Regions from separate parts of the Pseudoalteromonas sp. P1-30 genome, predicted to be linked through region 3. Evidence: predicted binding sites of a transcription regulator. Region 3 holds the regulator's gene; each other region holds the start of a gene.
The links. Region 3 encodes LexA, which represses DNA repair genes until DNA is damaged. Its sites were predicted from a motif close to TACTGTATNNNNATACAGTA; they were not measured.
Positions count from the first base shown of each region.

Region 1: uvrD (DNA helicase II) is a predicted target of LexA. The motif match lies at 3,659-3,678, and genes of this name have one in related genera.
Region 2: dinB (DNA polymerase IV) is a predicted target of LexA. The motif match lies at 3,468-3,487, and genes of this name have one in related genera.

Region 1 is NZ_LKBC01000026.1:2,902-8,410, reverse strand. It holds gene AN395_RS19195 (GNAT family N-acetyltransferase) at 1-1,451, opposite strand, end outside; gene uvrD (DNA helicase II) at 1,429-3,594, opposite strand; gene AN395_RS19185 (hypothetical protein) at 3,906-4,130, shown strand; gene AN395_RS19180 (YacL family protein) at 4,245-4,613, shown strand; gene AN395_RS19175 (peroxiredoxin-like family protein) at 4,744-5,388, opposite strand; gene AN395_RS19170 (dUTP diphosphatase) at 5,494-5,509, shown strand, end outside.
Region 2 is NZ_LKBC01000012.1:39,232-44,740, forward strand. It holds gene AN395_RS15340 (methyl-accepting chemotaxis protein) at 1-432, shown strand, start outside; gene AN395_RS15345 (leucyl aminopeptidase family protein) at 633-2,168, opposite strand; gene dinB (DNA polymerase IV) at 2,404-3,456, opposite strand; gene AN395_RS15355 (thioesterase family protein) at 3,933-4,355, shown strand; gene AN395_RS15360 (aldo/keto reductase) at 4,422-5,474, shown strand.
Region 3 is NZ_LKBC01000009.1:31,919-37,427, reverse strand. It holds gene ctaD (cytochrome c oxidase subunit I) at 1-360, opposite strand, end outside; gene coxB (cytochrome c oxidase subunit II) at 360-1,496, opposite strand; gene lexA (transcriptional repressor LexA) at 1,969-2,586, opposite strand; gene AN395_RS13630 (PaaI family thioesterase) at 2,764-3,204, shown strand; gene AN395_RS13625 (hypothetical protein) at 3,215-3,595, opposite strand; gene AN395_RS13620 (Rho termination factor) at 3,829-4,041, shown strand; gene AN395_RS19795 (hypothetical protein) at 4,020-4,079, shown strand; gene AN395_RS13615 (hypothetical protein) at 4,223-4,939, shown strand; gene AN395_RS13610 (VOC family protein) at 4,914-5,264, opposite strand; gene AN395_RS13605 (endonuclease) at 5,391-5,509, shown strand, end outside.

The DNA.
Region 1 (5,509 bases), on a different contig from region 3:
GGTGCAACAGCTATACGAATAACGCGTGCGCTTTGTTTTGTTAAATAGCTTGGCTGTGCGCTTAATTGCGCGAGCGATTGCGCCATTAAATGCCCTTGTGGGCGGCGCTCACCACTGATTACTTGCTTAGCTAGCTCTGCATCCATACCGCCTTCAACTGCTATTAAACACACACCCACAACATGCATGTCGCATCTACTAATAAACAGCCTTTGCGCTGGGGCATCAAGTAATTGGCGTGAATCGTTAACACTGCTCTGGTAATGGGCAAGTGCTAGCAACGCAACTATTTGCTGCAGTAAAGGCTCATTGTCAACGAGTTGCTGTTGAGTGACTTCAACGTGCTCAATGCGATTTAAAGCGGGTGGGTATTCGTTATATTGTGCATCTAAAGCAAAGAGTGTGCGTACATGTTGCTCAAGAGGGTCGCCCTTGGCAAAACGTAAAGGCTCTTCTAAGTTTACAATTTTTGCCGCTTTGTAATTTGCTTTAATATGTTGCGTAAAGCGAATGGTATAGCCTCGGCCATTACCCTCGTAGCCTACCAAGGTGCTTGCAAAGACTATACGCGGGTAGTGCTTTAACATGGTTAACAGTAGTGGGACAGGTATTGCGGCGGCTTCATCGACCAGTAATAAATCACATTGCGGCAACTGATTAAGCAGTGCATCGGGCGCCATGTATTGTAAATTAGCTAAATGTTTTTGCTGAGCCTTGTATTCCACCTGTAAGGTTTTAGCTAAATGCTTAAAACAGCTATGGGTGGCTCTAAATTGTGTTGCGCATACAATGATTTTTTTATCATGTAATGCTGCGGCTGCAAGACCTAGCGCTGCTGATTTTCCTCGCCCTCTGTCGGCATTAATAATTAAAGGTCTGTTCGCACGCCCTGTGGCCACCTTAATTATTTGCTCAACGCATTGTTGCTGCGCCTGATACTCAATTTTATTTGTTACATAGCTTTTGAGCGGCGGCTGTTTAAAGGTAGTGTGTTCATCAAAGTGTATGGCAGGTAGCGTTTGTAAAAGGCGAGAAAAACGTAAATTAAAATAGCTTTGCTGATTACTACACCCATAAGACTGCACGCTTTGCAGCGCAGGGTCTTGCCATGAGGCTAAACGTTGTAAATCAGGCAGTAATAAAAATAAAAGCCCGCCGGCTTTTACGGTGCCGGCTAATGCAGCGAGTTTATCGGGGTAAATGCCACTAAAGCCATCATAAACGGCATGAGGAAACTCTTGCCCAAGTAGTTGATGAGTATGCTCAGGCCAACTTGCATTGGCAAGGCTGTTTGAAAGTAGCTTTACATCATCCGAACGGGTTAACGCGCTTAATAGCTCATAGCACCAAGTAGGCTGGCCTGTAATCAGCACTAACTGGCGATGCTTTGCGCCAGTTAATTGCTGCGTTAATTGCTCAACACTGCGCTTATACAGCTTGAAGTCGTGCATATGCGGTTACTAACCATTTGCTGCCAAGGTCGTCAAAGTTTACTTGCACACGCGATTGCGCGCCGCTGCCTTCGTAATTAAGCACAGTGCCAATACCAAATTTAGCGTGCAGTACACGTTGGCCTAAGTTAAAACCACTTTCTTCAAATACAGCATGACTTACTGATGCGCTAAAACGTCCTGCAGCAGGCGGTCGTGATACCTGTGTTTTAATACGAATTTCTTCTACGCAATCTTCGGGTATTTCGCGTAAAAACCGCGACGGGCTATGGTACTTTTCTTGGCCGTATAAACGACGGCTTTCGGCATGGCTTATGTAAAGTTTGTCCATGGCACGGGTCATGCCCACGTAACAAAGGCGGCGTTCTTCTTCCAAGCGCCCTGATTCTTCATTACTTTGCTGCGATGGGAACATGCCTTCTTCAACGCCCACCATAAACACAAGTGGAAACTCTAAGCCCTTAGCAGAGTGAAGAGTCATCATTTGCACAGCGTCTTCGTGTTCATCGGCTTGGCCTTCACCAGACTCAAGCGATGTATAAGCTAAAAAGCCTTGTAGTGGTGAGCTAAACTCTTCTTCTTCGGGGAGTTCATACTGATCGCAGGCACTGATAAGCTCTTCTAAGTTTTCTACGCGAGCTCGGCCTTTTTCGCCTTTTTCAGCTTGATACATGGCCATAAGGCCAGAGGTTTGAATAGCGTATTTGGCTTGCTCTTGCAGTGTAAGGTCGCTAATTTTATCTTCTATGTGCTCTACCAACTCTACAAATTTTGTAACAGCGCTTGCCGCACGACCCGATAAATGTTGTTGTTCAACAATTGCTTTAGCTGCGTACCAAAGAGGGAGAGACTCAGCACGCGCACAGTCGCGTATATGGCTAAGTGTTTTATCGCCAATACCGCGCGCAGGGGTGTTAATTACACGCTCAAATGCGGCGTCGTCTTGGCGGTTTCCTACCAATCGTAAGTACGATAGCGCATCTTTAATTTCTTGGCGCTCGAAGAATCGCATACCACCGTAAATACGGTATTTTAAGCCTTCTTGTAGCATGGCTTCCTCGAGTACACGAGATTGCGCGTTACTACGGTATAAAATAGCGGCGTCTTGCAACGCATTACCAGCATTTAACCAGCTGCGTAGCTTGCTGCTTACAAAGCGGGCTTCGTCTAGCTCGTTAAAGGCGGCATAAATTGATATAGGCTCGCCTTCGTTACCATCGGTCCAAAGGCTTTTACCCATGCGCTCTGAGTTATTTTTAATTAGCGCATTAGATGCTTTTAGAATGGTCGCGGTTGAGCGGTAGTTTTGCTCAAGACGAATAGTTTCGGCGTCAAAATCAGTTAGAAAGCGTTTAATGTTTTCTATTTTAGCGCCACGCCAACCGTAAATACTCTGGTCATCGTCGCCTACAATCATAATGCTTTGTGTATCACCAGCAAGTAGCTTTAGCCATGCGTATTGAATGGTATTGGTATCTTGGAACTCGTCTACCAGCATGTGGGCAAAGCGCTGCTGGTAATGGCGAAGTAGCGTAGGGTTATTTTTAAGTACTTCGTAGCTACGTAGCAGTATTTCTGCAAAATCGACTAAACCTGCACGGTCACACGCCTCTTGATAGGCGGCATATACACGCAGCATCATTTGCTCGTTTATATCGTAGGCTTGAATATCTTTAGGGCGCAGAGCTTCATCTTTTTTAGCGCTGATGTACCAGCCAAATTGTTTGGCGGGCCACTTTTTGTCATCAATATTCATTGATTTTAATAAGCGCTTGATCATTCTAAGTTGATCGTCAGAGTCTAAAATTTGAAAGGCTTCTGGCAGGTTTGCTTCACGGTGATGAGCGCGCAAAATACGGTGTGATAAACCATGGAATGTACCAATCCACATTCCACCGACAGGGGCTTTTAGGGTTTCTTCAACACGGGTGCGCATTTCTTTAGCGGCCTTATTAGTAAAGGTAACCGCAAAAATACTATAAGGCGATGCTTGCTCAACCTGCATTAACCACGCGATACGATGAACTAAAACACGTGTTTTACCCGAACCAGCACCTGCTAATACCAGCATGTTTTGTAGTGGGGCTGCAACGGCATCGCGCTGTTTGTCATTTAAGCCATCGAGTAATTCAGAAACGTCCATCGTTACGCCTTTTCAATCAATAATGAGGGCAGTATAACAGGTGTTTTTGTTAGGCTAAATAAAATACTGTTTTTATGAACAGCTATTCTAAAAATACTTGTAAAACTAATCCCTTAGTCGCTTTTTTGTACTCTTAAGTAACGATAATTAATAATAAAAATAATCAAATTGACCTATATTTAGTAAAAAATACTAAAGCAGTTATTTAGTAGTAATTTAACTATTTGATTTTTAAGCTTTAATAAATTGGCATAAAGTGTGATAGTAAGTAAATAACTAAAACTTAAAATTAATTAACTACAGAGGTGAGTATGGCTGATCAAGGTTCTGGCGGTAATGTTATTGCAGCGTTGTGTAATATATTTTTTCCTGGTTTAGGGCAATTGGTACAAGGGCGAATTTTAGCCGCTATCTTTTTTGCGCTAGCTATTATAATTAGTTACGCACTTATTTATGTATTAGTAGGCTTTGTACTCGTGCCTATTATTTATTTATGGTCGATTATAGATGCTGCACGTTTTAGATCGCGAAGTTAGCTTTTATGTCGCCTATTTAAATAGCGCCCATTGGCGCTATTTTGCGTTTTAGGGTCGGTGTTTAAGGCTATTTATGGGTATAATTAGTGCATTAGCGTTTTAAAAGTAAAAATTATGGAATATCAATTTATACGTGACCCTATTAGTGGGCTGCGCATTAAAATAAGCAGCGAGCATGCCCTAATTGGCCGCTGGTTAAACGAAGAAATTGGCAAAGAAAAAGTCGCGATGGTACAAGCACTTATTAGCTCGGTAAAAACAAGTTACGAGCCAATAACGTTAAAAGGCCAAGAGATAGACTTAATACTCTCTAAAGACGAAGCCTTATTTGAAGCCCATGCCCTACACCAAGACAGCGAAGATTTAGTCGCCTATCAAGATGATGACTTAATGCTTGAAGAAAATGGCCTAGTGAGTGGTTGTGGCTTTGAAGATTTTATAGATTTAATTGAGTCGTGGGCTGAGTTTAGTGGCTCGCGTTAAACGTTTAAAAGGCCAACCTAGTTGGCCTTTTTTGTAATATCAATTGTTTAAAGTTATTAGGCATTTATAGCGCTCTATTTAGCACCCTAGAATGATTAAATATTTAAGTCGATTGGTATATATCTACAGATTATTGATTTTCTATTGATTTAACGCCAGCTAATAATAGCTCCTCTGTTAAACGTACTTTGTAATTAGGATTTGCGTACTGAAAATACACAACGCCGCTTTTATCAATTACAAATACAGCCGGTACAGGTAAAGCGACGTTTACCTTGCCTTGGGCATCAACAAAGTTAACACCGCGCTTATTGCGATAGATTGCGGCTGTTTTATCATCTAAAAAATAAGCTAAACCTAAGGCCTTTGTTAGGGTTAAGCTATCATCTGAAAGCAGTAAATAATTTGGCGAGCTTATTTTACTTTGGGCTAGTTTTTCTGGGCTATCTGGCGATACTGCAATAATTTGCGCATTTAAATTAGCGAGTTGCTGCTCAATTTTTTGTATATTAGCCAGTTGCTTTGAGCAATAAGGACACCAACCACCGCGGTAAATAATAAGTACCGTTGTTTTTTCAGCAAAGCGCTTTTGTAACTCTATATTATTACCATGTTGATCTTTGAGCGTTATATTAGGCACGCTTAAGCCCGGTAATAATGGTGATACTTGCTCGGGGGCTGCAGCAATTCCTTCTGTACTTGCTTGCGCATTCGTTACTAAAAAAGCAGCCATTACAATAGTCGCCAAGGTGTGCAGTAACACTTTACTCATCATTATTTCCTGCCCTGTTTTTATGTGCTGTTTATAATAGATCAAAAATGCACTTTTTATTATTTGCCTGTATCATAAGCGTAATTTAAAAGCTCAAGTGGAAACGATATGTCAGCCAACTTAA
Region 2 (5,509 bases), on a different contig from region 3:
GGCGAGCACGGCAGAGGGTTTGCAGTTGTTGCCGATGAAGTGCGCACATTAGCCAGCAGAACTGGGCAAAGCACAGATGAAATTCAAACCATGATCACTAAATTACAAGAAGGCGCTAAAGCGGCTGTAGAGGCGGTAAAATCAAGCCAAGCACTGTCGGTGACGACGGTAGAGCAGGTTTCATCTGCAGATACATCGCTCAATGAAATAGAAAGGCTGGTATCTATAATTACCGACATGAACAGCCAAATAGCCCGTGCCACCGAGCAGCAAACACAAGCTGCTGACGAGGTTAATTTACGTATTAACGAGCTATCACAATCAACCGAGCAATCACTAAATAATACAAAGCAACTTACCGATGCCAGCGATAACCTTAAACAAAGTAGCCAAGGGCTTTCGAGCGTGGTTAATCGCTTTAAATTAAAATAATTAAAAAACAAAAGCCCTGAATTAACAGGGCTTTTTATTACATAAGCGTTTTTAGCTTATACCATTTCGCATAATTGAGTGATCTATTTTTAGGATGGAAAAACGTGTTGATGGCTAGGCAAAAAATTTGCTATTTAGTTGTTCTAAATGAGAATTTTTTATAGCCCCGAAAAATGATTAAGTATTATTGCGGATTGGTATTAAATACAGTAGCGTGCAAATAAGCTGGTTACTGATGCTGCGGTTGGCTTACCGTGCTGCCAATCACCGCCTTCAACACCACTACCAGCAATGTCCATATGTACATAAGGAAGCGGCTGCTCAGAGTCGTTACCGTGTTTATCAAGCCCACCAACAACGGCTAAAAACGCCATAGGGAATTGATGGCCACGGGCTGTAACAGCAGAGGCCGCATTATTGCTTGATAAAACATCATCAGCGAGGGTACGCGGTTTGATAAAGTCGTAATCTTCACGGCGAGAGCGAGAAACCTCTGCTGCATCTGCCCATAAATCACCACAATCCGCTATTTGACGAGAGGTATTAGCGCTACGTGCAGGTCCGTTTTCAACATATGCTCCGTAAGGGCCCATAGCACGTGCCGCATGGCCTGTAAGGGTTGCTACGGTGAACAATGTTGGGTTAACTTCGCCTTTGGCGACATCTTTCATTTCGCTAAGTAGGTCACCCATAGCTAAACGCCCTTCTGCATCGGTGTTACCAATGCGTACACGTACGCCTTCACGGCTAGTGATAATTTCATCTGGTACAAAACAATCTGAGCCAATTGAATTACGGACTACAGCTAAGTAAGAAATAACTTTAACGCCTTTAGGTTGGTAATCTGCCACGGCTTTCATAAAGCCCGCAACGGATGCAGCCCCACCTTTATCGCGGCTCATACCCGCCATGTAACCGCCTACTTTTAAATCGGCGCCGCCGGTATCGTATACTAAGCCTTTACCAACAAACATTAGCGTGCGCGTTACTTCACCTTCTGGCACGTATTCTAGCTTAACAACACGTGGATGATGGCGCTCAACCGCATAAGATGCGCGCGCAACAGTGCTAAGCATAGGGTAGTTTTTATCTATCGTGTTAATATCGTCAATCACATCAACCGCTACTTTAGAGCCTTTAAAAAGCTCAACACAGTAATCAGCAAAACGTGGTGGCGCCATACGTTCAGGCTCAGTACCACATAAATCACGTGCCGCATATTGCCCTGCTGCAATTGCATTTACAGCTTTAACTGTTTGCTCATTTGCATCTATTAAACCTATTTGCGTAATAGGTTCAATGCTTTCGCCGTGGTATTCGCGCGCCTCTAAAGGCTGCCATAATGCTTGGCATGCCCCTAAATACGCCACTTCTAACGCATGCTGGTAACGCGCATCTGTATGTAATTTAGGTAAGTAAATAGCAGGGTTTACACTACCCGCGGCTTTTGCTTCGTTAATCGCTAGTTTAGCAGCATCAAAGTAGCGCCTTACATCATCGTAATCGCGGTTAAGCGGCCCCGTAGGTGCTAAAACAACGCGTACATTATCAACCACTAAAAACGTAACTTGTTTACCAATACGAGAATCTACTTTAGCGTGTGATTCGATAGCATCACTTAATGAGTTATTGGCTAATTGAGAAAAGTCATCACTAATTATAATAAGTGCATCGTGAGAAAATGAGTCAAAGCTTGCACTAAGTGATTGTGCAGCTATCGCTTGAGGATATGCCATAAGTAAAACTCCTGTTAGAAAACATAAGGGGCTATTATCGTTGATATAAAAACACAAAACCAGCCAACTGCGATCAGCTCATTTTAATCTGGCAACTTGGTTTTACAGCAAACTAAAGTGACTCCATGTTTTAAGAAGAAATTAACAACTATATAGTTTTTAGTAAAGGCAGCCCTGCTTATACCGCGTTTAAATTACTGTGCTAAAGCACTCTAAATTGCAAAAAAGCATGTAGTTAATCAAGAATACTCAGTTGCAGATTTAAATTAGGTTCATTTTTAACACCCACTCCAATACCTAATAAACGCACTGGTTGCTGCATCCCGCGTTGATACGCCTTAGAGAGTAATTCAGTAAAAATAGCAGTATTTAATTGATGATGAGCTTGATCAGCAGAGGTAACAACAAAGTTTGCAAACTTCACTTTTACACTTAGCTTATTAATACGATTTTGCAGCTTTTGCTTATTAAGGCGCGCTGTTAGCTCTTCGAGTAATTTAGGTAACTGATCTAAACATTCTTGTAAGCTGTTTTTGTTGTATTCATAGGTGTGTTCAACACTAAGGGATTTACGCACTCGCTCAGTGGTTACTTTACCAATATATTCGCCAGCACATTTTTGATAAAGCGATACACCAAAATTGCCCACATGCTGCTGCATCCAATTAACGCCTTTCTCGCGAACGTCTTTTCCTGTGTATAACCCCTTTAAATTAAGCTTTTCGAGGGTTACTTTGCCCACACCAGGGATTTTACCCAGCGGTAAATTATTTAAAAACGCATCAACTTCATCCGGTAAAACCACAAATTGGCCATTGGGTTTATTTTCGTCACTGGCTATTTTGGCAATAAACTTAATGGGGGCAACTCCGGCAGAGGCAGTAAGGCCGGTATCGTTATAAATATCTGCTCTAATTTGCTGAGCAATAAGTGTTGCGCTGCCTTTGCATGCGGTGCTGTTGGTTACATCTAGGTAAGCTTCATCAAGCGACAGCGGCTCTATTTGATCGGTGTAGCGTTTAAATACAGCGCGTATTTGGTTAGAAATTTCTTTATAAACCGCCATGCGCCCAGGCACAATAACTAAATCGGGGCATAATTGCTTAGCGTGGTAGTTAGACATAGCCGAGCGAACACCATATTCGCGCGCTATATAATTTGCTGTAGAGAGCACGCCACGACGGCTATTGCCACCAATCGCTAAAGGCACACTGGCAAGTTTGGGGTTATCGCGCATTTCAACCGCTGCATAAAAGCAGTCCATGTCGATATGAATAAACTTTTTCATTACCACATAACAACTGTTTATTTATACAGCCATTATTATGGATTCACTTTCATTAAGCAAGCCCATTAAAGCCTGTTTAACTTGCTAAAGTTAAAAGCGCTACTAAGTGTAGCGCTTTTAACCGTGCAAGCTTTAAACAGCTTTTTTAAAACGGCTGCTTAAAGCGCTTTGATTTTTTAAAGCAATGTAGCCAAAAAACAAACTCCAATAAAAACCCCGCAGCTAAAAGCATTATGCCGCCGGAGGCATTACCCATTGCATAGCAAGCAAAAGACGCTATAAAAACTAAACTGGCTAAAGCCCAATTAATTATATTTTGCATGTGTGTTCTCGTGTGTGTGTTGTCTGTGTTATTTAACTGTAGTCCTAAAAATAAATAGGTACAATCATCTTATAAAAAAACATGGCATTTATTGTCTTGAGCTACAAACACCATATTGATAACCTCATTCATTTAAAACTAAGAGTACACATACATGCAAAGGTTCAAAGATCTGCACCCTATTCATACCGATATCACCGTAGCATGGGCCGATATGGACGCCCTACAACATGTTAACAACGTGGTGTACTTGCGTTATTTTGAAATTGCGCGTATCGATTTTCTAAATAAAATAAATCAGTTTGATACGATAAAACCAGGTGGAATAGGCCCGGTCATTAGTGAAAACAATATTCGCTATAAACGTCCAGTGACCTTCCCAGATACCTTAACCGTAGGTATTACTATTTCAGATATAAAAAGCGACCGTTTTATGATGAATTACTCTGTATTTAGCCATGCTCAGCAAGCTATTACTACCACAGGCTATTCTCAAGTTGTTATGTTTGACTTTAAAACAGGACAAAAAGCGGCTATTTCAGAGCCATTACTATCGGCACTACATCAATTCGCTTAAGTAGGTTTATTGCGAATTGGTATTAATTATCCACTCTCAAGATCTTACATAATTTAAGGATTTTAAATGCAATACAGTCCGTTAGGCAGCAGCGGTGTTGATGTTTCTAGAGTATGCTTAGGCAGCATGACTTGGGGTAAACAAAATACCCAACAAGACGCCGATGAGCAAATAGCTTATGCCTTGGCACAAGGCGTTAATTTTATAGATACTGCCGAAATGTATGCCGTTCCTCCTTCACCAGAGACCTACGGTAAAACAGAGCAAATTATAGGTAACTGGCTAAGTCGCAATGCGCAAAAGCGCAGTGATATTGTATTGGCGAGTAAAATTGCAGGCAATGGCTTGTCGTGGGTACGAGATGGCGGCGATATAACACGCAGCGCTGTCATTGAGGCCGTAGATAACTCGCTTAAACGCCTACAAACCGACTACATAGATTTATACCAATTGCATTGGCCTAATCGCTCTACCCCACATTTTGGCAGGCAGTGGCCAGGTAAACTCACTTTTAGTGACGTAGATACTGAGCAACAACAAGCGGGTATGCTTGATATTTTAGAGGGTCTTAATGAGTGTGTTAAAACCGGAAAAATAAAATATTGTGGCCTTTCAGATGACACCCCATGGGGCATTAGCCAATTTTTAAATTTAGCAAAAGTGCATAACTTACCGCGTATGGTGTCTATTCAGAACGAGTTTAGCCTAGCGCACGCTAAAGATTGGCCTTATTTAATTGAGCAGTGTATCCATGAAGACATTGCTTATTTACCTTGGTCGCCGCTTGCTGCTGGCCTGCTAACGGGTAAATACCTAAACGGCGCACGCCCAGCGGGCTCGCGTTGGACATTTATGCAGCGCAATGGCATTTTTAGAGATACCCCTAACGCGCAAAAAGCCACGCAGCGTTATGTAGAGCTTGCACATGCAAGCGGCATAACCCCAGCCCAATTGGCTCTTGCTTGGTGTAATCAAGTCGATGGCGTTACCTCGTCAATTATTGGTGCGACCAGCATGGCCCAATTAAAAGAAGACATTGACGCTTTTAGCATAACTTTAAGCGACGACACTCTAACTGAAATTGGCACTATTTTTAAAGATTACCCGCAGCCATATTAAACCAAAATAATAGGCAGTTTTTTTACTGCCTTTTT
Region 3 (5,509 bases):
GCTCCAGTTGTTCATTCTGGGCAGTGCCATATCTGGCGCGCCAATCATAAGCGGTACCATCCAGTTAGCAAGTCCCGTAAAGGCTGGCATTACAGCACCAAACACCATAATTAAACCGTGTACTGTGGTCATTTGGTTAAAAAAGTGTGGGTCTACCAATTGTAATCCTGGCTGAAATAACTCAGCCCGAATAACCATGGCCATTGCACCGCCAATTAAAAACATAGTCAGCGAAAAAATTAAGTACATGCTGCCAATATCTTTATGGTTTGTTGTGTATAACCAACGTTTAAAACCTTTGGCTGGGTGATGGCCGTGGTGAGCGTCATTGGCGTTAGGTTGTTCTACTATGCTACTCATTAGTTCGCCTCCGCATCAAGTGCTGCCTGAATTTCACTAGGTTGGATGACATCACCCGTTTCATTACCCCACGCATTACGTTTATAGGTAATTACCGCTGCAAGTTGTTTAATTGAGAGCTGCTTTGCAAATGCCTGCATTGCAGTTCCTGGGCGGCCATGAATCACTACATCAATGTGATCTTTTATATCACCCAAAACAATGGGGCTGCCTTTTAGCGCAGGAAATACTCCCGGTAACCCCATACCAGTAGGTTGATGACACGCAGCGCAACTTGCCATATACACTTGCTCACCTAGTGTCATTAGCTCTTCTTTAGGAATTGTTGTCTCAAGCAATGCGGCATCAGCAAGTGCAGCTTTTTGCTTAGCTTGCTTAGCATCTGCAAGCCATGCGTTAAAGTCCTCTTGCGATTTAGCTTCAACCACCACGGGCATAAAACCATGATCTTTACCGCACAGCTCTGCACACTGTCCTCGGTAAATACCTTCTTCGTTAATGTTGGTCCACGTTTCGTTGATAAACCCCGGATTGGCATCTTTTTTAACGGCAAAATCGGGTACCCACCAAGAGTGAATAACATCATCAGAGGTCATTAAAAAACGCACCTTTTGATTAATTGGCAGTACTAAAGGTTTATCAACCTCAAGTAAGTAATTAGGGTTTTTATTAGCAAGGTTGGCTATTTCGTCTTGAGGGGTAGATAAAATAGAGTAAAACTCTACGTCTTCTCCCATATATTCATAATGCCATTTCCACTGTGACCCTGTAATTTTAATGGTTAAGTCGGCCTTACTGGCATCTTCCATCGCAATGAGGGTTTTAGTGGCAGGGATTGCCATGGCAATTAAAATAACAAACGGAATGGCAGTCCAAAGAATTTCTACTTTGGTACTTTCATGAAATTGGGCAGGAACTGCCCCTTTAGATTTACGGTGATGAATCAGTGCCCAAAACATTATTGCGAACACTATCACCCCAATCACACAACATATTAAAAATATGGTCATGTGTAGCTGATATACATTATTACTTATATCGGTTACGCCCTTGCGCATATTGTATTGGCTATTAGCCAGCACTTGCTGCGGGAACATAATCAACACAAGCCACAAGGTAGAGGTCAGTTTACCCATGTGACGGCTCCTTTGATGCTATTGCGAATGCAAAGCGAAGAGGCATACGGCTTAAACGCCAATTCGTTATTTTTATTTTTTAACCAATCTTATTTTTAATTGGTATCGCTAGGACAACAAAAGGTTTGTGTATATTGTGTGTTCTCATAACTAAAAAGCTGTGAGTTATTGTTAGTCCAGCACATTAATGATTAGCTAAAAAACGTACAACAAGCAAGTTTTAGTATAAAAAACAATCAAGTGATATTTTAAGATTGACTAAATGACGGCGTATTAAATTGTTATTTAACAGCCAAGACACGAGCAAAATTAAGGGATGTAACACGCCTAGGAAGATAAAAGTATGAGTGAAAAAAAGTTTACAGCCTAAATAATTTTAGGGCGCTTTGAGATGGTGGAAGGTTTGTTTCTAAAACAAAAATGCACACTAAAAAGTGCGCATTTATAGATATTACTTAAAAATAGTTAAAAATTACATCCAGTCGGCATTTCTTATTACGCCAACGGCTAACCCTTCAATATTAAAAGATTCGTTTTCAAGGTCTACCTCTATAGGCGTAAACTCTTCGTTTTCAGCGTGTAATAATACTTTTCGGCCTGCTTTTTCTAGGCGTTTTACGGTTACGTCTTCATCTACTCGTGCAACCACAACTTGGCCGTTTTCTGCAGTTTGAGTACGGTGTACGGCAAGTAAGTCACCATCCATAATACCTATATCTTTCATACTCATGCCGTTAACACGCAGTAAAAAGTCGGCGGCTGGTTTAAACATAAGTGGGTCTATTTTACAGTGACTCTCAACATGTTCTTGCGCCAAAATAGGCGAACCCGCTGCAACTCTACCAATTAATGGTAGCCCTAGTTGCTCTGGCTCTTCTTCTTCAACCAATTGAATACCACGGCTTGCGCCTGGTTTCATTTTAATAACACCTTTTTTGGCAAGCGCTTTTAAGTGCTCTTCTGCGGCATTGGCACTTTTAAAACCGAGTGTTTGCGCAATTTCGGCACGTGTAGGAGGCATACCAGTGTCTTTAATAAAAACTTTTATTAGTTCGAGTATTTGAGCTTGGCGTTTAGTTAATGGTCGCATACAACTGGTTTTCCATACAGTACATTTAACTGTGAGTATATACAGTTAAATAAAAATCGCAAATTTAAATTGTGCTTTAAAATAGCTAAATACACCGCACCTGGATAAATTTTAGGTAATTACAGACGTTCAGTATTTAAAATGCTATAAATTTGCTTTCAATATAAAGGAGTAATTATGAGTATTTGGCATCAACCCATTACATTAGAGCTTTGCAAACAGTTAGATGAGGGAATAAACGGCCAAGGCACGCTAATGAAAACTATGGGCATAGAAATAACCGAAATAGGAGATGATTACCTAGTGGCTACCATGCCTGCTATTCCTGAGCATCATAATCCTATTGGTATGGTACATGGTGGCGCAAATGTGGTACTTGCCGAAACCGTAGCAAGCTACGCCGCTAACTTTGTAGTGGACTTTACAAAATTTTATTGTGTTGGACAGGAAATTAGCGCCAGCCACTTAAAGGCCTCTCGAAATGGCACTTTAACCGCCGTTACTCGTGCATTTCATATTGGTAAGCGCAGTTCTGTATGGGAAATAAAAATAACCAATAGCCGCGGCGAGCTTTGCTGCGTATCAAAAATGACCGCAGCGGTTGTCGAGCGCAAATAATTAACTATGGCTACTTTTCGATAGGGTAAATCGTTATTTCCATACCAGCGCCAATTGCAGATATACGTAGTAGTGTATCTGCATGTAGAGCTTGGTTAAAACACTTAGGTGACGTGCCCGACTCAAAGCCTATATCAAACGTTCTGCGCGAACAGCTTAGCCACTGCTTAAGCGCATTACGTGAACACGACTCTATTAATTCACATAAGTGGTTGATTGCTTTGTCTGGCGTGGTTATATCACCTGAGGCTTCAATACGCGCCAATTGACGATATTCGTCTTTGTCATAATGCAAAACCATCGCGTTTTTCTTTAAGTCTGCCACCAGGGCGCTAATATCTTGTTTAGACTCAAGCTCTAGATCTACATTTAAAAATTGAATTTCCGACATTGTCTGCTTTTTACCCTCTTATAGTTTCATCGCAAACTTTAACGCAGTTTTACTTTTATACCAAATCAACTAAGCGCTAAACATGGCTTTATTCATAGAAAATACCTGTTTAAACGCCATTGGCACCTAATTTGCCTTATAAAACGGGTTAGGCTAGTTACGCTTAATTTTACCGTTTATGTATGAAAGTTATACACACACACTGTGTAATTAAACGCTTCAGGAGGACAATTATGGTAGGTCATGGCCCGCAAATTAAAAATGACGATCAGTACGATGCGCTTCGAGATGAAGGCATGAGCAAAAAAAAGCCGCGCGCATTGCTAATAGCAATACTCATAAAACTGCTGTCAAAGGCGGCAAAGCCTCAAAGTATGAGCTACGCACTAAAAAGCAGCTGTACAATAAAGCTAAAGAGCTCGGCATTAGCGGCCGCTCAAAAATGAGCAAACAAGGGCTAATAAATGCCTTACGTGAGCATTAAACACAGCCTCACTGATTTTTTACCGCTCCTTTTTATTATTTTTATAAAGTTAGAGTAAGCTTATGAATAACTGCGACAAAATGCCGCAGTAAAAGCATGGGCTGCTGTAATACACTAACGCTAAAAATAATAAGAAGCACAAAATGAAAAAACAACTATTTAAGCGCGCTCGAAAACTACATAAGTGGCTAGGCTATTTACTTGCCTTACAAATTTTAGCTTGGCTTTTAGGCGGCTTAGTAATGAGCGCGATACCACTTGAATACGTACACGGTAAGCACCTTGCTAAGCGCATACTTACAAACCCATTTACTCAAGCAGATTACCCCACATCACTCGATAATATTACTGCCCAAGTACCTAACCCCACGCAAATAGTGTTTGAGCACTTTTTAACGACCCCGCTTATTACTGTTATTAATACTGACGAGCAGCAAAGCTTTAATGGTTTAACGGGGCGCCCTTTTCAGCCACCCACCAAAATACAAATTACCGCTAATGCACAAGCGCATTTACTCATCGACGCTAAGCCAATTAGCACTACACTTTTAAAACAAGGCACTCGAGAGGTGGGATACAAAAAAAATGTGTGGCAAGTACAATTTAACGACACCTTTAATACTACGCTGTATTTAAACGCAATTAACGGCAAAGTTATCACCGTTCGCAGCACATTATGGCGCATATTCGACTTTTTTTGGATGCTACACATAATGGATTACGACGAGCGTGAAGATTTTAACAACCCGCTTCTCATCAGTTTTGCAGCCACCAGCGTACTATTTTGTTTATGCGGTATTATTTTATTAATACAAAACGTTAGGCTAAAAAAACTTACACGTGTTGGTCAATCAAAATAGGGTTGCCGTCTGGGTCGGTAATAATAAAACTTTTATCACCCACAGGTTCAACCTGGATATGAGCGTTTTGAAAATATTCGCTAAGCGCATCAACATCCTTAAACTCTGTAACGGTTTGTGCGTTTTGATCCCAGCCAGGATTGAAGGTCAGCATGTTTTTATCAAACATACCCGAGAACAAGCCAATTAAATGCTCACCGTTTTTCATCACTAGCCAGTTTTGCTCTATCTCACCTGCAAACTCGCTAAAGCCCAACTTTTCGTAAAACGCTTTTGAGGCTCTAATATCTTTAACTGTTAAACTTATTGAAAAAGCACCTAGCATAGTCATCTCCTCGCTATTTTTTATATCAGTATAGAGTGTACTAAGCATTGCGGATTAAAATTTGTTCAGGCTTTATCTTTTAGCAGCAAAACTTTAGACTAGCGCCTCCTGTAGTTCACGTATGTGATGGATATGCTTAAATTTATTTTGGCCTTTGTGGCTTGTTGTATTTGTTTTTCTGCATCGAGTGAAGAATTTACCCGTTTTTCAACGGCTAAAAGGCACTTAATTAAAACCCTACCCGA